4 regions of the Clostridium sp. CS1-1 genome follow, and region 3 is predicted to be linked to each of the others. Evidence: a T-box and tRNA genes for the amino acid it is inferred to sense, from the RefSeq annotation. Region 3 holds a T-box; the other regions hold tRNA genes.

Region 1 (5,332 bases), 110 kb from region 3:
GAATGGCGTAATGACTTGGGCACTGTCTCGACAACAAATCCGGCGAAATTGTATTGCGAGTGAAGATGCTCGCTACCCGCGATTGGACGGAAAGACCCCGTAGAGCTTTACTGTAGCTTAGCATTGAGTCTCGGTATTGTCTGTACAGGATAGGTGGGAGACTGCGAAGCAGAGGCGTCAGCCTTTGTGGAGTCGTCCTTGGGATACCACCCTGACAGTACTGGGATTCTAACCGGCGGCCATGAATCTGGTCACGGGACATTGTTAGGTGGGCAGTTTGACTGGGGCGGTCGCCTCCTAAAAAGTAACGGAGGCGCCCAAAGGTTCCCTCAGAACGGTTGGAAATCGTTCGTAGAGTGCAAAGGCAGAAGGGAGCCTGACTGCGACACAAACAAGTGGAGCAGGGACGAAAGTCGGGCTTAGTGATCCGGTGGTACCTCGTGGGAGGGCCATCGCTCAACGGATAAAAGCTACCTCGGGGATAACAGGCTGATCTCCCCCAAGAGTCCACATCGACGGGGAGGTTTGGCACCTCGATGTCGGCTCGTCGCATCCTGGGGCTGAAGTAGGTCCCAAGGGTTGGGCTGTTCGCCCATTAAAGCGGCACGCGAGCTGGGTTCAGAACGTCGTGAGACAGTTCGGTCCCTATCCGTCGCGGGCGTAGGAAATTTGAGAGGAGCTGTCCTTAGTACGAGAGGACCGGGATGGACTGACCTCTGGTGCACCAGTTGTTCCGCCAGGAGCACAGCTGGGTAGCTATGTCGGGACGGGATAAACGCTGAAAGCATCTAAGCGTGAAGCCCACCTCAAGATAAGATTTCCCATAGCGTAAGCTAGTAAGACCCCTTGAAGAACACAAGGTTGATAGGTCAGAGGTGTAAGCATGGTAACATGTTCAGCTGACTGATACTAATAGGTCGAGGGCTTGACCTAATATATCACTGTGCAATTTTGAGAGAACAAAATTCTCTTGATAAATTAAATATAATCTAGTGGTTATGACGTGAAGGCTACACCCGTTCCCATTCCGAACACGATGGTTAAGCTTCACAGTGCCGATGGTACTGCACGGGAGACTGTGTGGAAGAGTAGGTCGCTGCTAGGTTAAAATATTCCGTGGTAGCTCAACGGCGGAGCATTCGGCTGTTAACCGAAGGGTTGGAGGTTCGAGTCCTCTCCACGGAGCCATTTTTATTTTGAATAAAATTATATAATTATGTATAGATGTGTAGAAACTAGTTACTTAAGGTAGCTAGTTTTTTTATTTGCAAATTCTGTAGAAAAAAATTTTAATAATTTCCATTTGAGAAAGCATAAAATAAGAAATAAGTGGAAACATATAATCAAATTATTTAGAAAATTAAATAAATTCTAAAGGGTTTTTTAAATTAAAGTAGAAATATATAATTAACCTAAAAGTGAGGGGGAATTGCTTATGAAAAACTACACAACTAAAAATTTGAGGAATGTAGGTATAATTGGACATAGCGGTTCAGGAAAAACTACTTTAGCAGAATCAATATTGTACTATACTAAAACCACAGATAGGTTTGGTAAAATTGAGGAAGGAAACACAGTTAGTGATTATGATTTAGAAGAAAAGAAGAGAAAAATATCTATATCAACTTCAACGTTACCATGTGAGTGGAATAATACAAAAATAAATCTAGTTGATATGCCTGGATATTTTGATTTTGTCGGTGACGTTTTACAAGGACTAAGAGCGTCAGATACATCTATGATTGTTGTTTCTGGGGTATCTAGCATTCAAGTAGGTACAGAAAAGGCCTGGCAATATGTTAATAGGTATAAGTTACCAAGGTCATTGTACATTAACAAATTAGACAGAGAAAACTCTAACTTTGACAAGGTATTATCAGATTTGAAAGAAAGGTTTGGAATATCAGTAGTACCGGTTCAATATCCTATAGGAACTGAAGAAAGTTTTAGGGGAGTTATAAATATAATTTCAAGAAAAGCTAGGATATTTGATGAAAAGACTAATAGTATGAAGGAATCTGATATACCACTAGAACTAATTGATAAAGTTGATGAATGTAAGAATATGATTGTAGAGGCGGTAGCTGAAACTGATGAGGTGCTACTTGATAAGTATTTTAGTGAAGGTACATTAAGTGATGAGGAAATATACAACGGACTGATAAACGGGTGCGCTAAAGGTGAGATTACGCCAGTAATGTGTGGATCAGCTTTAAAGGGAATTGGAATAGAAACACTACTTGAAGACATAGTTGAGTGTTTCCCATCACCAGAAAACACATTACCAGTTATGGCTAAAAACTTAAAAAGTAACAGTAATATTGATATAGTAATAAATGAGAATTCTCCTTTTTCTGCATTTGTATTCAAGACAATAGCAGATCCTTTTGTTGGGAAGCTGTCACTTTTCAGAGTGGTGACTGGAAAAGTTAAGTCTGATTCTGTTATATATAATGCTAGTAAGGATAAGAATGAAAAGATTGGTACTATGTATTTTTTAAGAGGTAAGCAACAAATACCTACAAGTGAGATTATAGCTGGTGATATAGGAGCTGTAGCAAAGTTACAGTTTACAAGTACTGGAGATACCTTATGTGATGCTTCAAATCCAATAGTTTTTGAAAATATCGAATTCCCAGAACCTGTTATATCAATGGCTGTTCTGCCAAAGTCTAAAAATGATGAAGATAAAATATCTAGTGGGTTAAATAAGTTATTAGAAGAAGACCCTACTTTTAAAGTTTCAAGAGATATAGAGAATGCTGAAACCATAGTTTCAGGCCTAGGAGAGTCACATCTTGATATAATTGCATCTAAATTAAAAAGTAAGTTTGGTGCAGATGTAATATTACAAACGCCAAAGATACCTTATAGAGAAACTATTAAAAAAGTTGTGGATGTTCAAGGAAAACATAAAAAACAGTCCGGTGGTCATGGACAGTATGGTGATGTAAAAATTAAGTTTGAGCCTAGAGTAGATGGAGAGGATGAGTTACAATTTGTAGATCAAGTTGTTGGTGGAGTTGTTCCAAGACAGTATATTCCGGCAGTAGAGAAAGGGCTCAAAGAGTGTATACAGCATGGAGTATTGGCTGGATATCCTGTTATAAGACTGAAAGCTATATTGCATGATGGATCATATCATCCAGTAGATTCGTCTGAAATGGCATTTAAAGTAGCAGCGTCTCTAGCTTACAAGAAAGGGTTAACAGAGGCTCAACCGATATTATTAGAGCCGATTATGCATGTTGAGATAATCGTTCCAGAATACTATATGGGTGATATAATAGGTGATATTAATAAGAAAAGAGGTAGGGTTCTAGGAATGGAGCCATGTTCAGATAAACAAAAAATAATAGCAGAAGCCCCACAATCAGAAATGTTTAAGTATGCAACGGATTTAAGATCTATGACACAAGCAAGAGGAAGCTTTACAATGAAATTTGAAAGATATGAAGAAGTTCCTCCTACTGAAGTTGGTAAGGTTATTGAAGAATCCAAAAGGCTAAAAATTAAAGAAGAGGTATAAAGTTTAGTGAAAATTCCAATAGTAAAGTACTATTGGAGTTTTTTATTGGAATAATATTCTGCATATTTTAATAAATTATAAGAGAAAATAAACATGTGAATTATTTCAGTAAGGAGAGATTTTATGTCTGAATACCGTATGGATATAAGTGGAGCAATAGAGTTAGGTGATTATAGCAGTATTTATGATTATATGGCAATAGTTAATAAAAATGATAATCTTATAATTACTATAAATAATAGTGAGGGAGAGAATGTTAATCTTATATGCAAAATGTTAGAGAATAATAATTTTATAGTGGATTTGGATAATAAGGATAATGGTGGAAAGTACTACATTAAGGCATCTAAATATAATATTTCATAATAAAATTATTTGTGTATTAGAAGAAAAACTATATCAGAAGAAGTTTGGTTTGTGTAAATAATGGAGAGTTTGATTGAGAACCAATTGTTCTATAGTGTAATTATATAACAATTGGTTCTCAACATTTTTTAGCTTGGATCGTAGAGAATATTTTAGAAAATAAAAGAAACTAAAGCGTATATTAGTATAATGATTATAAAACTATAAATTTGAGATAATATAAGTATTGAATAAAATCACTGATAATATTAATATGGAATTAAGGTCAAAGAAAGTCAAAGACAGGAGAGGATCCTTATGACAAGATTGTCAGATGTTATAGAAGAATTTATAAAGGAAATGTTGAAAAGCAATGGAGAAAATCAGCTTCAGATTGTTAGAAACGAGTTAGCTAATTATTTTAGTTGTGCTCCGTCTCAGATAAATTATGTATTAACGACAAGGTTTACTCTAGATAAGGGGTATTACATAGAGAGCAAAAGGGGTGGTGGCGGATATATAATAATCAAACGTATCAAGTTAGATAAAGATAAGTCATTACTTCAAGTCATAAATGATAGGATAGGTGAAAGCATAACATACAATGATGGTGCAAAGATAATAGAAGGTCTAGTTGAAATAGGAGTTCTTAGTGAAAGAGAAGCTATTATTACAAAAGCCGCAATAAATGATAGGACCTTAAATACTTATATAGAGAATACAAATAGATTGAGAGCTAATATATTGAAGTCAATAATTACAATTATTCTGAACAAGTCATAATTTTTCAGATAAAGTTGTATTATGTAATATTGGATTTGTCAATAGATTAGCTCACTAGAATATATTGAGATAATTCATATTATAGGGGTGATAACATGCTGTGTGAAGTATGTAAAAAAAATGATGCTACTGTACACATAACAAAAATAGTAAATGGAGTTAAGCAGGAATTTAGCTTGTGTGAAAAATGCGCAAGAGAAAAAGGAGAATTTGGGATAGGTGGGGCTATTGAGTTCTCATCACCATTTACATTTCAGACAATACTCAGCGGGATAATGGACTATGTTGGTCCAAATAATCAAACGCAGAACAACTTTGATATTTCATGTAGCAATTGTGGCAATACTTATAGTGAGTTTAAAAGAAAAGGATTGCTAGGTTGTAGCGAATGCTATAGTAACTTTGCACAGACCTTGAAACCTATTATTAAAAGAGTTCAAGGAAATTTAGAGCATACAGGAAAGTTACCTAGAAAAGCTGGTGAAACAATAATAAAGAGAAGAAGATTATTAGAGCTAAAGGAAAACCTTCAGAGAGCTATTGCTTCGGAAGACTATGAAAGTGCTGCAAAAATTAGAGATGCTATAAAAGAACTTCAAGGAGAGCCCGGTAAGGAGGTGTAATCATGGAGAACTGGATAAAATCACGTGGTAAAAATGAAGATTTAGTATTAAG
Region 2 (5,332 bases), 670 kb from region 3:
CAGTTCGGATTGTAGGCTGAAACTCGCCTACATGAAGCTGGAGTTGCTAGTAATCGCGAATCAGAATGTCGCGGTGAATACGTTCCCGGGCCTTGTACACACCGCCCGTCACACCATGAGAGCTGGCAACACCCGAAGTCCGTGAGGTAACCGTAAGGAGCCAGCGGCCGAAGGTGGGGTCAGTGATTGGGGTGAAGTCGTAACAAGGTAGCCGTAGGAGAACCTGCGGCTGGATCACCTCCTTTCTAAGGAATAATAACTAGAAGCTTAGGTTTTTAGTTACATTGGAATTCTGGTTTACACTCTGTTTAATTTTGAGGGATTAAAACCTCAAATAAAGCTAACACTAAGGTGGTAGCAAAATGTTCTTTGAAAATTGCACAGTGATAAGCGTTGAATAATGAGAATTATTTGACATAAACAAAGTAAAGCTAAAGGTATATATACCTTTGTAGAATTATGATTTAAGGTCAAGCTACAAAGGGCGCATGGTGAATGCCTTGGCACCAGTAGCCGATGAAGGACGCGATAAGCTGCGATAAGCTTCGGGTAGGCGCAAATAGCCTGCGATCCGGAGATTTCCGAATGGGGCAACCCACATAGCTAACGCTATGTACTGTAAACTGAATTCATAGGTTTATAGAGGTAGACCCGGGGAACTGAAACATCTAAGTACCCGGAGGAAGAGAAAGAAAAATCGATTTCCTAAGTAGCGGCGAGCGAAAGGGAAAGAGCCCAAACCAGGAACTTGTTCCTGGGGTTGCGGACAGATCATTAAATACTGTGATTTCTTAATTGAAGAGAGCTGGAAGGCTCCGCCATAGAAGGTAACAGCCCTGTAGGTAAAAAGAATAACAGTCAGATCTGATCCAGAGTACCACGAGACACGTGAAACCTTGTGGGAAGCAGGGAGGACCACCTCCCAAGGCTAAATACTAACTGGTGACCGATAGTGAAGCAGTACCGTGAGGGAAAGGTGAAAAGAACCCCGGAAGGGGAGTGAAATAGAACCTGAAACCGTGTGTCCACAATCAGTCGAAGCAGTTTTACCTGCGACGACGTGCTTTTTGTAGAACGAGCCAGCGAGTTACGATGTGTAGCAAGGTTAAGTATTTAAGATACGTAGCCGAAGGGAAACCGAGTCTGAATAGGGCAAAAAGTTGCATGTCGTAGACCCGAAACCGGGTGACCTATCCATGGACAGGTTGAAGCGGAAGTAAAATTCCGTGGAGGACCGAACCACATTGGTGTTGAAAAACCATGGGATGAGCTGTGGATAGCGGAGAAATTCCAATCGAACTCGGAGATAGCTGGTTCTCCTCGAAATAGCTTTAGGGCTAGCGTTTTGAATGAGTAGTGGAGGTAGAGCACTGAATGGGCTAGGGGCTGACAACAGTTACTGAACCCTATCAAACTCCGAATGCCATATACTTGAATCAAAGCAGTCAGACTACGAATGATAAGATCCGTGGTCAAAAGGGAAACAGCCCAGACCATCAGCTAAGGTCCCAAAGTGTAAGTTAAGTGGAAAAGGATGTGGGATTTCTAAGACAACTAGGATGTTGGCTTAGAAGCAGCCACTCATTTAAAGAGTGCGTAATAGCTCACTAGTCGAGAGATCCTGCGCCGAAGATGTTCGGGGCTAAAACTTACCACCGAAGCTATGGATTCACCGTAAGGTGAGTGGTAGAGGAGCTTCCTGTATGGGTTGAAGTCGTACCGTAAGGAGCGGTGGACTGTACAGGAGTGAGTATGCTGGCATAAGTAGCGAGAAATAAGTGAGAATCTTATTGGTCGAAAACCTAAGGTTTCCTGAGGAAGGCTCGTCCGCTCAGGGTTAGTCGGGACCTAAGCCGAGGCCGAAAGGCGTAGGTGATGGACAATCGGTTGATATTCCGATACCACCAGTTTGCGTTATTACAAATGGGATGACGCAGGAGGATAAGATGTGCGCACTATTGGATGTGCGTCTAAGCACTTAGGCAGACTAGATAGGCAAATCCGTCTAGTTAATGCTGAGGTGTTACGGGGAGCCCTTTTGGGCGAAGTATCTGATTCCACGCTGCCAAGAAAAGTCTCTATGGAGTGAACTGGTGCCCGTACCGCAAACCGACACAGGTAGGTGAGGAGAGAATCCTAAGACCAGCGGAAGAATTGTTGTCAAGGAACTCGGCAAATTGACCCCGTAACTTCGGGAGAAGGGGTGCCACCGCAAGGTGGTCGCAGAGAATAGGCCCAAGCAACTGTTTAGCAAAAACACAGGTCTCTGCTAAAGCGAAAGCTGATGTATAGGGGCTGACGCCTGCCCGGTGCTGGAAGGTTAAGGGGAACACTTAGCGCAAGCGAAGGTGTGAACTTAAGCCCCAGTAAACGGCGGCCGTAACTATAACGGTCCTAAGGTAGCGAAATTCCTTGTCGGGTAAGTTCCGACCCGCACGAATGGCGTAATGACTTGGGCACTGTCTCGACAACAAATCCGGCGAAATTGTATTGCGAGTGAAGATGCTCGCTACCCGCGATTGGACGGAAAGACCCCGTAGAGCTTTACTGTAGCTTAGCATTGAGTCTCGGTATTGTCTGTACAGGATAGGTGGGAGACTGCGAAGCAGAGGCGTCAGCCTTTGTGGAGTCGTCCTTGGGATACCACCCTGACAGTACTGGGATTCTAACCGGTGGCCATGAATCTGGTCACGGGACATTGTTAGGTGGGCAGTTTGACTGGGGCGGTCGCCTCCTAAAAAGTAACGGAGGCGCCCAAAGGTTCCCTCAGAACGGTTGGAAATCGTTCGTAGAGTGCAAAGGCAGAAGGGAGCCTGACTGCGACACAAACAAGTGGAGCAGGGACGAAAGTCGGGCTTAGTGATCCGGTGGTACCTCGTGGGAGGGCCATCGCTCAACGGATAAAAGCTACCTCGGGGATAACAGGCTGATCTCCCCCAAGAGTCCACATCGACGGGGAGGTTTGGCACCTCGATGTCGGCTCGTCGCATCCTGGGGCTGAAGTAGGTCCCAAGGGTTGGGCTGTTCGCCCATTAAAGCGGCACGCGAGCTGGGTTCAGAACGTCGTGAGACAGTTCGGTCCCTATCCGTCGCGGGCGTAGGAAATTTGAGAGGAGCTGTCCTTAGTACGAGAGGACCGGGATGGACTGACCTCTGGTGCACCAGTTGTTCCGCCAGGAGCACAGCTGGGTAGCTATGTCGGGACGGGATAAACGCTGAAAGCATCTAAGCGTGAAGCCCACCTCAAGATAAGATTTCCCATAGCGTAAGCTAGTAAGACCCCTTGAAGAACACAAGGTTGATAGGTCAGAGGTGTAAGCATGGTAACATGTTCAGCTGACTGATACTAATAGGTCGAGGGCTTGACCTAAAAAATATCACTGTGCAATTTTGAAAGAATAATTCTTTCAATCTGGTAATTATGACGTAAAGGCTACACCCGTTCCCATTCCGAACACGAAGGTTAAGCTTTACAGTGCCGATGGTACTGCACGGGAGACTGTGTGGAAGAGTAGGTCGTTGCCAGGTCAAAATATTCCGCGATAGCTCAATGGTAGAGCACTCGGCTGTTAACCGAGTTGTTGGAGGTTCGAGCCCTCTTCGCGGAGCCATTTTTATTTTTGAATAATAAAATATGTTTATATAAAGGACTACTTTTAAATAAGTAGTCTTTTTTTATTTCTTTAAATATATTATTATTTAGTAAATGGTAATAATATATTTTGTGCGAAAATATAAATTGGAGGTTTTTGATTATGTCAAAGCTATTCTCAACAATCCAAATAAAGGACATGGAATTAAAAAATAGAATTGTAATGCCACCTATGTGTATGTATAGTGCTGATAGTGAAGGAAATCCCAACTCCTGGCATTTTGTACACTATGCCACAAGGGCTATTGGTGGGGTTGGATTAATAATATTGGAGGCAACTGGAATTGAACCCCGTGGAAGAATAACAGACAAGGATTTAGGAATATGGAGTGATTCTCATGTAGATGGCTTAAAGGAAATTGTAGATGAGGTTAAAAAGCATGGTGCAAAAATAGGAATACAACTAGGTCATGCAGGAAGAAAATGTGAAGCACCGTCAGAGCAAATAATTGCTCCAAGTGCTATAGCGTATAGTGATAACTATAGAGTTCCTGTCGAGATGACACAGGAAGATATAAAAACAGTAGTCAACGCATTCAAGAAAGGTGCTGAGAGAGCAGACTCTGCAGGATTTGATGTTATAGAGATACATGCAGCACATGGATACTTAATAAATGAATTTTTATCTCCACTTTCTAATAAAAGAAATGATGAATACGGCGGAAGTCTAGAGAATAGAGCAAAGTTCTTAATAGAGACAATTAGAGCTGTTAGAGAAGTTTGGCCTGAAGAAAAACCTTTGATAGTGAGAGTTTCTGCAGAAGATTACGTAGAAGAAGGAAATCATGACATGGATTTAGCTAAGATTATAAATTTAGTTAAAGATGAAGGTGTTGATTTAATAAATGTAAGTTCAGGAGCAGTAGTATCAACTAGAATAAATGTTTACCCAGGATACCAAATTAAATATGCGGAAACAATTAGACAAGAAACTAAAATACCTGTAATAGCAGGTGGACTAATTACAAGTGCAACAATGTGTGAGGAAATTTTACAGAATTATAGAGCTGACTTGGTGTTTTTAGGAAGGGAGCTTCTTAGAAATCCTTATTGGGCGCTAGAAGCATCTGAAGAGTTAGGGGATAAGGTTAACTGGCCTATTCAATATGAAAGAAGTAAAAAATAGACTGTAAGTAAACCCAATTGGCAATAATTAATGGAAATCTCTCAATTAATATGAGAGATTTCCAAGAATATTTGAAAAGTCTGTTCTAGTAGTTTTATTTATTTTTATACTTTTCTGCTAAATTTTTTTCGAAGATTTGTACAGCTGATTTAGTAAAATTACCTCCTATTGCACCACCTACAGTACCACATACTTTAGAAGGCATATCACCCCAATACCCACTTTTAGGTATAGGAATTCCCAATTCATTTGCAAGTTCTGTTTTCGTTTTAGCTGTTTCTTTTGCTACAATGGAAGTCTTACTTTCGAATTTATTATTCATATTATATTAGCCACCTCTCATAAATTAAGATTACGAATAAACTATTTAAAGAATAATATAATACATTAACTTAGGTTTCTAAACTTAAAGAAAGTTAACCTATATAAGTATTTTTCGTACTAGTACTATTTATATTCTATTATACTTTTTACAGTTTTTAATTAAGAATGAATTTAAGTAAGTGTTTTGATATATAGTAATTAAGTGTAAACTTTATTTTTTAAATAATAAA
Region 3 (5,332 bases):
CAATTCTTTTATCCATAAATAAAACACCTCCAAAATAAAAAAACTTTGGCAAAAGGCCAAAGGTAATGCTTAGGTTTCCTTTATCCTTTTTGCGTAGACGACTCCTTGCAATTAGATAATTAAAAAATAAGGTTCCAAAATCTAAAGTACCAGAGAATTCTAGTAAACCAGATTAATTAAGTTAATTATAGTGTATATTATTTGATACTGTCAAATGAGTATTATGCATATTTTAAGATTAATTGAATGAATCTTTTAATTATTTGTTTAATTGTGGAAATAAGTGCTATAATTAATATATGATGTGAAGGATTAAACCTCATACAAAAGTAGATAAATTATTTGATTGGAGGAATTTTTATGACTGAGTTACTTTACCAAAAGGATAGCTATTTAAAGGAGTTTGAAGCAAAAGTTATTGAGATTAATGAAGAGGAAAAGTACATAGAATTGGATAAGACTGCATTCTATCCTGCTGGTGGTGGACAAAAATGTGATTTTGGAGAACTATTTTCAATGGATAAAACCTTTAAGGTTATAAGTGTAAAGAAAAAAGGAGATAAGGTATTACATTATATAGAAGGAGAACTTCCTGCATTAGGTACCAATGTAAGTGGAAAAATAGATTGGGAGAATCGTTATAAATTTATGAGAACTCACACTGCTATGCATGCACTTTGTGGTGTAATTTGGAATGAATACAAAGGGGTTGTTACCGGAGGGGATATGGAACCTCTTAAAGGAAGAATGGACTTTGAATTAGATAATTATACTTTTGATAAAGCTTTTGTAGAGGAAGTAGAAATAAGAGTTAATGAGGAGATAAATAAGGATAGAAAAGTTAAGATAAATATACTCCCAAGAGAAGAAGCTTTTAAAATACCTGATTTGATTCGTACTAAAATAAACTTACTACCTGAGGGAATAACAGAAATAAGAACTGTTGAACTTGAAGGACTTGATTTGCAAGCTGATGGAGGAACTCATGTAGCTTCAACTAAGGAAGTAGGAAGGATTAAGCTTGTGGATTACAAGAGTAAAGGAAAAAATAATAAAAGAATTTATATGGAGATAGAGTAGAATTATTAAATAACTTTAATATATAATTTTAATAAAGTTCATATGCTTTTATAACTAATAGCTATTGTTTATTTAGTATAAAGAAAAATTGAAAAAACCCCTAATATAGTTTGATTATATTAGGGGATAAATTTTATATAATAATTTTAGAACTCAGCATAACCAGTAGTTCTTGGGAATGGAATAACATCTCTAATATTAGACATTCCTGTCATATACATAAGTATTCTTTCGAATCCAAGACCAAAACCTGAGTGCTTAGTTTCACCATATTTTCTTAATTCTAAATACCACCAGTAATCATTTTTATTAAGTCCCATTTCTTCTATTCTCTTTTCAAGAACGTCTAGTCTTTCTTCTCTTTGGCTTCCACCTACTATTTCACCTACGCCAGGCACAAGTAGGTCAGCAGCTGCAACAGTTTTTCCATCCTCATTTTGTCTCATATAAAACGCCTTTATATCTTTTGGATAATCTGTAACAAATATAGGTTTCTTAAATACCTGCTCTGTTAGGTATCTTTCATGTTCTGTTTGAAGATCAATACCCCATTCAACAGGATATTGGAACTCGTGTCCGGATTTCTTTAATATATCAACAGCTTCTGTGTATGAAATTCTACCAAAATCTGAAGTAACTACATTGTCTAGTCTTGCAAATAGCTCCTTATCTACAAATGAGTTAAAGAACTCCATTTCTTCAGGCGCATTTTCTCTTACGTATTTTATAACATACTTAACTAAATCTTCAGCTACATCCATATAGTCTTTTAATTCTGCGAATGCCATTTCAGGTTCAATCATCCAGAACTCAGCAGCGTGTCTTGCTGTATTAGAATTCTCTGCTCTAAATGTTGGTCCAAAAGTATAAACATTTCTAAATGCAAGAGCTAGAGTTTCAGCAGATAACTGACCACTTACAGTAAGATTAGTTTCTTTTCCAAAGAAGTCTTGTGAAAAATCTATGTTTCCCTTTTCATCCTTTGGGACGTTTTGCATATCAAGCGTAGTTAGTCTAAACATTTCACCAGCACCTTCACAATCGCTACCAGTGATTATTGGAGTGTTCACATACACAAACTCTCTCTCGTTAAAGAACTTGTGAACAGCATATGCTGCAAGAGAACGAACCCTAAAAACCGCAGAGAAAGTGTTGCTTCTAGGTCTTAAGTGAGCTATAGTTCTTAAGTATTCGAGAGTATGTCTTTTCTTTTGTAGAGGATAATCTGATGATGAATTTCCTTCTACTGTTAACTTAGTTGCTTTAATTTCAAAAGGTTGTTTTGAATCTGGAGTAAGTACAACAGTACCTTCTACTGCAAGTGTAGTGCTAATAGGAAGTTTAGTCATTTCTTTAAAGTTATCTAATTTATCCTCGAAAACTACTTGAACATTTTTAAAGAAGCTTCCATCATTTAATTCAATAAACCCAAATGTTTTAGAGTCTCTTACTGTTCTAACCCAACCTGAAAGTTTCACATCTTTATCTGCAAATTTTTCAGTTTCTCTGTAAAGTTGTTTTATTAATGTTAATTCCATGTTTTTTCTCCCTTCGGTATAATATTATTATATATCAAATAAAAAAAGCCTTTCATCCTCAAAGGGACGAAAGACTTAAGTTTCGCGGTACCACCCAATTTGTCAATATATGACCAACTTTAATAAACAAAGGATTTTTAACCTTTTGTTATCCAAATGTAAGGTTTTGGAGACCTCTAAGCCTACTTTCTATTAAAGATTTCGGTTAGAAACTCAGAGATGTTCTTCGATATAGCCTTAATTATTGGTCTTTCACCATCACCAATTCGCTTTGAATAAGTTCTATATTTACTCTTCTCGTCATAGTTTTTAAGTATTATAGTTTATTTTAAAATTATAATATTTTTAGAATTATATGTCAATAACATTGTTCTTTTGATTTAACGTTTTAAACTGTTTTTCGTGATTTAAGAGCCATTCCTTTCTCCAAAGACCACCGCCATATCCAATTAAGTCACCATTGCTACCAATAACCCTATGGCAAGGTATAATTATGCTTATCTTATTATTGTGATTGGCTCCACCTATTGCTCTTACTGCTTTCTTATTACCTATTGCTTCTGCTATATCTAGATATGAGCGAGTTTCGGCATAAGGAATATCTAAAAGTTTTCTCCATACCTTTTTTCTAAAGTCTGTTCCTTCAATTTGTAGATTTACTGTAAATTCTGTCCTAATTCCTCTAAAATATTCATCTATTTGATTAATACATTCTTTTAGGCATTCAGGGACATCAGTACTTTTAATATCTTCTTCTATAAAATCAAGTGATGTAATGCCTATAGCAGAGCCATTTATTTGTATAGTACCAATAGGAGATGAGTAATATGCTACAAATAGTTTATTCATAATTTATCACCTTAAATATATAAATTTTAATATATTAATAGTTTATAATAAACAAAATAAAGTTGTCTATAAGATTTATTAAGAAATTTATTATATGTGTTACATATTTAATTAAAACTAAACATAAGAGCTGAGATATTTCCTCAGCTCTTATGTTTAGTTTGCGGATTTTATTTTTCTTCTTTTGTAGCAGCAGCTTCCTTAAGTACATCTGCCTTATCGAAAATATTTATATACATTTGTTTAAGTTCGCTTATTAATGGATATCTTGGATTAGCTCCAGTACATTGATCATCAAAAGCTTGCTCTGACATATCATCTAGAGTAGCATAGAATTTTTGCTCTGTAACTCCAGCTTCTTTTATTGTCATTGGAAGATTTATTTTAGCTTTTAATTCATCTATAGCTTGTATTAATAATTCAACTTTTTCATCTTCAGTATTTCCACCGAGTTTAAGATAATCAGCTATTCTAGCATATCTAAACTTAGCATTTGGATACTTATATTGTGGGAATGCAGCTTGCTTTCTTGGATTATCCACTGCATTAAATCTTATAACTTCATTTATTAATAAACCATTTGCAACCCCATGTGGTATATGGTGAGCAGCACCTAATTTATGAGCCATTGAATGACATACTCCTAAGAATGCATTTGCAAATGCCATACCAGCTATAGTTGAGGCATGGGCCATTTTTTCTCTTGCTTTTATATTAGTTGTTCCTTCATTATAAGCTTGTGGCAAATATTTAAATATTAGTCTTATTGCTTCTAATGCTAGTCCATTAGAAAATTCTGAAGCAAGTACCGATACATAAGCCTCAATTGCATGAGTTAGAGCATCTATACCCGATGCAGAAGTTAATCCCCTTGGCATACCCATCATTAACTCAGCATCAACTATAGCCATATCTGGAGTTAGCTCGTAGTCAGCTAGCGGATATTTAGCTCCTGTCTTCTCATCAGTTATTACTGCGAAAGGAGTAACCTCTGAACCAGTACCAGCAGATGTTGCTACTGAAATCATCATAGCTTTTTCACCCATTTTAGGGAAGGTATAAACCCTTTTTCTTATATCCATAAATCTCATAGCAAGGTCTTCAAATTTCACCTCTGGATGTTCATACATTACCCACATAATTTTAGCAGCATCCATTGCTGAACCACCACCGACAGCTATAATAGTATCTGGATTATAGTTTAGTAGTTCCGAAGCACCTTTTTTAGCTGTTGCTAGAGTTGGATCTGGTTCTACATCTGTGAATATCTTGTAATCAACACCTATTTCATCAAGAACTCTTGTAACTTTATCACAATATCCTAATTCGTAAAGAACCTTATCGGTTACTATAAATGCCTTTTTCTTATTCATATCTTTTAATTCTCTTAATGCAACACCAAGGCTACCATATTTGAAGTAAACTTTTTCTGGGACTCTAAACCAAAGCATATTTTCTCTCCTTTCAGCAACACTTTTAATGTTTAATAGATGTTTAGGGCCAACGTTCTCAGATACGGAATTACCGCCCCATGATCCACAACCAAGTGTTAGAGAAGGGGCTAGTTTAAAGTTATACAAATCTCCTATAGCACCTTGAGCTGAAGGCATATTTATTATTGTTCTACCTGTTTTCATGGCAATGCTAAATTTTTCAATTTTATCCTTAGCCTTCATTGTATCAGCATATAATACTGAAGTATGTCCAAATCCACCTAGTTCAACGAGCCTTTCAGCTTTTTTTAGTGCATCTTCAAAGTTTGATGCTCTATACATACCTAAAACTGGTGATAACTTTTCGTGTGAGAATGGCTCTTCAAGTTCAACCGATTCGATTTCTCCAATAAGAACCTTAGCTGTTTCGGA
Region 4 (5,332 bases), 560 kb from region 3:
GTTCGGGGCTAAAACTTACCACCGAAGCTATGGATTGATACGTAAGTATCAGTGGTAGAGGAGCTTCCTGTATGGGTTGAAGTCGTACCGTAAGGAGCGGTGGACTGTACAGGAGTGAGTATGCTGGCATAAGTAGCGAGAAATAAGTGAGAATCTTATTGGTCGAAAACCTAAGGTTTCCTGAGGAAGGCTCGTCCGCTCAGGGTTAGTCGGGACCTAAGCCGAGGCCGAAAGGCGTAGGTGATGGACAATCGGTTGATATTCCGATACCACCAGTTTGCGTTATTACAAATGGGATGACGCAGGAGGATAAGATGTGCGCACTATTGGATGTGCGTCTAAGCACTTAGGCAGACTAGATAGGCAAATCCGTCTAGTCAATGCTGAGGTGTTACGGGGAGCCCTTTTGGGCGAAGTATCTGATTCCACGCTGCCAAGAAAAGTCTCTATGGAGTGAACTGGTGCCCGTACCGCAAACCGACACAGGTAGGTGAGGAGAGAATCCTAAGACCAGCGGAAGAATTGTTGTCAAGGAACTCGGCAAATTGACCCCGTAACTTCGGGAGAAGGGGTGCCACCGCAAGGTGGTCGCAGAGAATAGGCCCAAGCAACTGTTTAGCAAAAACACAGGTCTCTGCTAAAGCGAAAGCTGATGTATAGGGGCTGACGCCTGCCCGGTGCTGGAAGGTTAAGGGGAACACTTAGCGCAAGCGAAGGTGTGAACTTAAGCCCCAGTAAACGGCGGCCGTAACTATAACGGTCCTAAGGTAGCGAAATTCCTTGTCGGGTAAGTTCCGACCCGCACGAATGGCGTAATGACTTGGGCACTGTCTCGACAACAAATCCGGCGAAATTGTATTGCGAGTGAAGATGCTCGCTACCCGCGATTGGACGGAAAGACCCCGTAGAGCTTTACTGCAGCTTAGCATTGAGTCTCGGTATTGTCTGTACAGGATAGGTGGGAGACTGCGAAGCAGAGGCGTCAGCCTTTGTGGAGTCGTCCTTGGGATACCACCCTGACAGTACTGGGATTCTAACCGGCGGCCATGAATCTGGTCACGGGACATTGTTAGGTGGGCAGTTTGACTGGGGCGGTCGCCTCCTAAAAAGTAACGGAGGCGCCCAAAGGTTCCCTCAGAACGGTTGGAAATCGTTCGTAGAGTGCAAAGGCAGAAGGGAGCCTGACTGCGACACAAACAAGTGGAGCAGGGACGAAAGTCGGGCTTAGTGATCCGGTGGTACCTCGTGGGAGGGCCATCGCTCAACGGATAAAAGCTACCTCGGGGATAACAGGCTGATCTCCCCCAAGAGTCCACATCGACGGGGAGGTTTGGCACCTCGATGTCGGCTCGTCGCATCCTGGGGCTGAAGTAGGTCCCAAGGGTTGGGCTGTTCGCCCATTAAAGCGGCACGCGAGCTGGGTTCAGAACGTCGTGAGACAGTTCGGTCCCTATCCGTCGCGGGCGTAGGAAATTTGAGAGGAGCTGTCCTTAGTACGAGAGGACCGGGATGGACTGACCTCTGGTGCACCAGTTGTTCCGCCAGGAGCACAGCTGGGTAGCTATGTCGGGACGGGATAAACGCTGAAAGCATCTAAGCGTGAAGCCCACCTCAAGATAAGATTTCCCATAGCGTAAGCTAGTAAGACCCCTTGAAGAACACAAGGTTGATAGGTCAGAGGTGTAAGCATGGTAACATGTTCAGCTGACTGATACTAATAGGTCGAGGGCTTGACCTAAAAAATATCACTGTGCAATTTTGAGAGAACAAAATTCTCAAAGGAAACTCACTCAGCAGAGCTGAGGAGTACTGATTTGTTACCAAAATCATAGATTTTGACAAATCAACATCTGGTGATTATGACGTAAAGGCTACACCCGTTCCCATTCCGAACACGAAGGTTAAGCTTTACAGTGCCGATGGTACTGCACGGGAGACTGTGTGGAAGAGTAGGTCGTTGCCAGGTTAAAATATTCCGCGATAGCTCAATGGTAGAGCACTCGGCTGTTAACCGAGTTGTTGGAGGTTCGAGCCCTCTTCGCGGAGCCATTTTTATTTTGAATAAGTAAATTGTTTTGAATTTAAGACTGCCAGATTGGGTAGTCTTTTTAGCTATATAATAATATGTTTGAAAAACTTAGTGAAAATTAATATACTATCAAATTGAAGATATGGCCACATTAGATAGTGTCTATAATTAATTGTTTAATAATTTGTAAGATTGAGACTACCTAGCGGTAGTTTTTTATGCTTTATTAAGTAATACAAATTTAAATAGAAATAATCAACAAACAAGGGGAAATGTAAGGTTTAATTAATACCAAATGAGTAACAATTAGTGCAATTATTGTACAAGAAAAGTGGGGATGAATATGCTTTTTATGAAGAAAGAGGATAAGAAACAGGGGAATTTAAGTTCTAAAGAGATAGTAGGTGCCAATGAAAGCCATGAATTAGCAAAGATGTTAAATAATCAAATGTATCAAAACATTATTAGTTCTAGGATTGTTAAAGAAGCAGAAGATGCTTTAGAGGTAACAAAGACTCTTTTAAACTCTGTAAAAGATATTAACATGGAAATGGAAAAACATAGTCAACACATAAATAAAACTGTTAGTGTATCATCAACAGTGGGTGCTTTCTCAGAGGAAGTTAACGCAAGTGTCGATGAAACAATGAATGTTATTGAAAATACCATGAATAAGGCACAAAATGGACAGAAATCTTTTGATGAGGTAGTTACCAGTATTAATTCTGTATATGATACAGTTAATAATATGAAAGATGTATTAGAAGAATTAATGGGTAAATCATCAAAAATAAAGGGAATCGTAGATACAATAAAAGGAATAGCGAAGACCACTCATCTATTGTCGTTAAATGCTAATATTGAAGCTGCAAGAGCTGGTGAAGCTGGTAAGGGTTTTTCGGTAGTAGCTGCTGAAGTGAAAAAGTTAGCAGAGAATAGTTCAAATTCAGCAGATGAAATAGATAATATAATTACTGAAATTACTAAAGTTAACGAAGACACTTTAACAATAATAAGCGAAGGAATAGATAAGGTAATCAATAGCATGAAGACAGCTGAAGATGCTAGTAGCGTTATAGACGATGTCATGAATTCTATTAAAATAACAAAGGATATATCTAATCAAATAAAAGGTGCTGTAAAGGAACAAGCTGATAAGAATCAATACATGGTAACAGTGATCAATGAGCTTGTTAACGTTTCTGAAGCTGTAAAGTCACTTAATGAAAATATTTCAATAAATGCAGAGAGACAAAAAGCTTCGTTGATGGCTTTAAAATATACTATAAATAACTTAAGTGAATTATCTAAGGTTAACCTAGATAGGAGTAAAGCGGACAGAATAGAATTTTCAATGCCAGCTTCTCCAATACCGTCTTTTGATCCCGCTATATCAGGAGATATAAATAGTTCTAACATTTTATCACAAATTAATATTGGATTAGTTCAGTTTGGAGTTGGTACAGAAGTAATAGGAGCAATAGCTAGGAACTGGTACTTAGAAAATGATAATATTACTTGGAATTTCTATTTAAGAAAAGATGCTAAATTTCATAATGGAAGAGTTATTACCGCACAGGATGTTAAATTCTCTTTTGAAAGATTACTAAGTAAACAGTTAAATTCTATAAATAGATGGTTTCTATCTATGATAGAAGGCGAAGATGAATTTTATAAAGGAATTAGCAATGAAGTATCTGGAATAGTTGTCACAGGAACTAATACTTTAAAAATAGTTTTAAAGTACCCTTACAGTTCATTTATAAATAATTTAGCGCATAATTCCTGTTCAATACTTCCAATGGAAGATATACAAAGTGTAGATTATAAACCGGTGGGAGCAGGTCCATATAAGTTTATATCTGATGATAAAGAGGGTAGGGAGATTCTATTAGAAAAGTTTTTAGGTTATACTCTCGGTGAAGCTCTGATAGATGTAATAAGGGTTAAGTATGATGACGAGAATCTAACGGAGAAGTTTCTAAAGGGAGAAATTGATTATATAAATCTTGATGCATCAAACAAGGATTTATTGATTAAGGAAGGTTATAAAATAGAACGAACTGAATGTATTGGTATGAGATTATTACCATTTAACTTTAAAAGCAATAATCCTATAGTACAAAGCAGAGAAGCTAGACAAGCATTAAGTTATTGTATTGATAGAGAGAGAATTATAAAGGAGGCTCTAGGAGACCTTGAAACTCCAGTTAATGGAGCGTTTCCTTCAAGCCTGCTTAATAATCACAACTCAAAGAGTTATAGTAGAAATTTGTCCAAAGCAAAGGAACTCATGAAAAAAAGTGGTATTATATCAGGTGATTTAACAGTTCCTATTGCCAACAATGGACCGAGAAAAGATATGCATGAGAAAGTTATAGCTGTATTAAGCGAAAATTTAAAGGATATAGGAATAGACCTGAAAATCATCAAGGTTGAAGGTGCGGAATATTACGATAGTAAAACTATAAGACAAAGTGACATGATAATCTATGGATGGTTAGGAGATTCTGGAACTGCAGATAACTTTATTGAGCCACTCATTGATATTAACAATGGTTCCAATAAATGTAGCTATGGAAATAGCAAAGTAATGGAGCTTTTAGACGAAAGTAAAAAAACGAGAAATCCATATAAATATAATGAATTGTTAAATATCATAGAAAGCCAAATAGTTGAGGATGCACCATGGATATCCTTGTCTAACATTTGTGTAGCCTATACTAATCAGAAGAATGTAAAAGGGCTAAGAGTACATACTTCAAATATAGTTAAATTGTCAGATGCATGGAAAGAATAGAAGTTTAATCACAAGCATAGTTTGATTAGGAATCATATTATTTTAAAATTCTAATATACTAGGCTATTTAAAAGGCTTGGTGGATTTAAGTTATAAAGTATAGAAAGAGAAATGTAAAGTGACTTATATAAACCACTTTACATTTCTCCTTTCATTCATATAACATAAAAACTTGATGTAAGTAATATCTAACTACTAAATCACTTATTGTTTTGATATATTCTTACCGTCTGATACTAAAACTACAGATCCATCTATATCAGTTCTATAAGTTTGAATATTTCTCTTTTTTAACTCAGTAGTAGTTTCTTTATGAGGATGTCCATAATTATTATCCTTTCCTAAACTTATAACTGCGATTTTAGGAGAAACTTTGTCTAAAAATTCTTTAGAGGAAGATGATGAACTTCCATGATGTCCTATCTTTATAACATCACTTGATAAATCATAATTTTTATTTAGCATTTCCTTTTCGCTTAACTTTTCTGAGTCTCCAGTAAATA

Evidence for each region. A T-box is a leader RNA that pairs with one kind of tRNA and senses whether it is charged. The one in region 3 lies ahead of asnS (asparagine--tRNA ligase), so its partner is inferred to be a tRNA-Asn.
Region 1: it encodes a tRNA-Asn, which carries the amino acid that the T-box ahead of asnS (asparagine--tRNA ligase) is inferred to sense. The anticodon was not compared.
Region 2: it encodes a tRNA-Asn, which carries the amino acid that the T-box ahead of asnS (asparagine--tRNA ligase) is inferred to sense. The anticodon was not compared.
Region 4: it encodes a tRNA-Asn, which carries the amino acid that the T-box ahead of asnS (asparagine--tRNA ligase) is inferred to sense. The anticodon was not compared.

Annotation. Positions count from the first base shown of each region.
Region 1 is NZ_CM148680.1:4,820,982-4,826,313, reverse strand. Features, by position in the region: rRNA gene AC0N0V_RS22860 (23S ribosomal RNA) at 1-933, shown strand, start outside; rRNA gene rrf (5S ribosomal RNA) at 989-1,105, shown strand; tRNA gene AC0N0V_RS22850 (tRNA-Asn) at 1,114-1,188, shown strand; gene fusA (elongation factor G) at 1,436-3,529, shown strand; gene AC0N0V_RS22840 (hypothetical protein) at 3,653-3,895, shown strand; gene AC0N0V_RS22835 (CtsR family transcriptional regulator) at 4,193-4,657, shown strand; gene AC0N0V_RS22830 (UvrB/UvrC motif-containing protein) at 4,753-5,280, shown strand; gene AC0N0V_RS22825 (protein arginine kinase) at 5,283-5,332, shown strand, end outside.
Region 2 is NZ_CM148680.1:552,426-557,757, forward strand. Features, by position in the region: rRNA gene AC0N0V_RS02405 (16S ribosomal RNA) at 1-245, shown strand, start outside; rRNA gene AC0N0V_RS02410 (23S ribosomal RNA) at 469-3,370, shown strand; rRNA gene rrf (5S ribosomal RNA) at 3,412-3,528, shown strand; tRNA gene AC0N0V_RS02420 (tRNA-Asn) at 3,537-3,611, shown strand; gene namA (NADPH dehydrogenase NamA) at 3,756-4,778, shown strand; gene AC0N0V_RS02430 (small, acid-soluble spore protein, alpha/beta type) at 4,873-5,100, opposite strand.
Region 3 is NZ_CM148680.1:4,931,024-4,936,355, reverse strand. Features, by position in the region: gene AC0N0V_RS23385 (TM1266 family iron-only hydrogenase system putative regulator) at 1-16, opposite strand, end outside; gene AC0N0V_RS23380 (alanyl-tRNA editing protein) at 361-1,080, shown strand; gene asnS (asparagine--tRNA ligase) at 1,227-2,618, opposite strand; T-box leader at 2,678-2,931, opposite strand; gene AC0N0V_RS23370 (methylated-DNA--[protein]-cysteine S-methyltransferase) at 2,970-3,467, opposite strand; gene adhE (bifunctional acetaldehyde-CoA/alcohol dehydrogenase) at 3,638-5,332, opposite strand, start outside.
Region 4 is NZ_CM148680.1:442,554-447,885, forward strand. Features, by position in the region: rRNA gene AC0N0V_RS01945 (23S ribosomal RNA) at 1-1,738, shown strand, start outside; rRNA gene rrf (5S ribosomal RNA) at 1,850-1,966, shown strand; tRNA gene AC0N0V_RS01955 (tRNA-Asn) at 1,975-2,049, shown strand; gene AC0N0V_RS01960 (ABC transporter substrate-binding protein) at 2,373-4,829, shown strand; gene AC0N0V_RS01965 (ComEC/Rec2 family competence protein) at 5,034-5,332, opposite strand, start outside.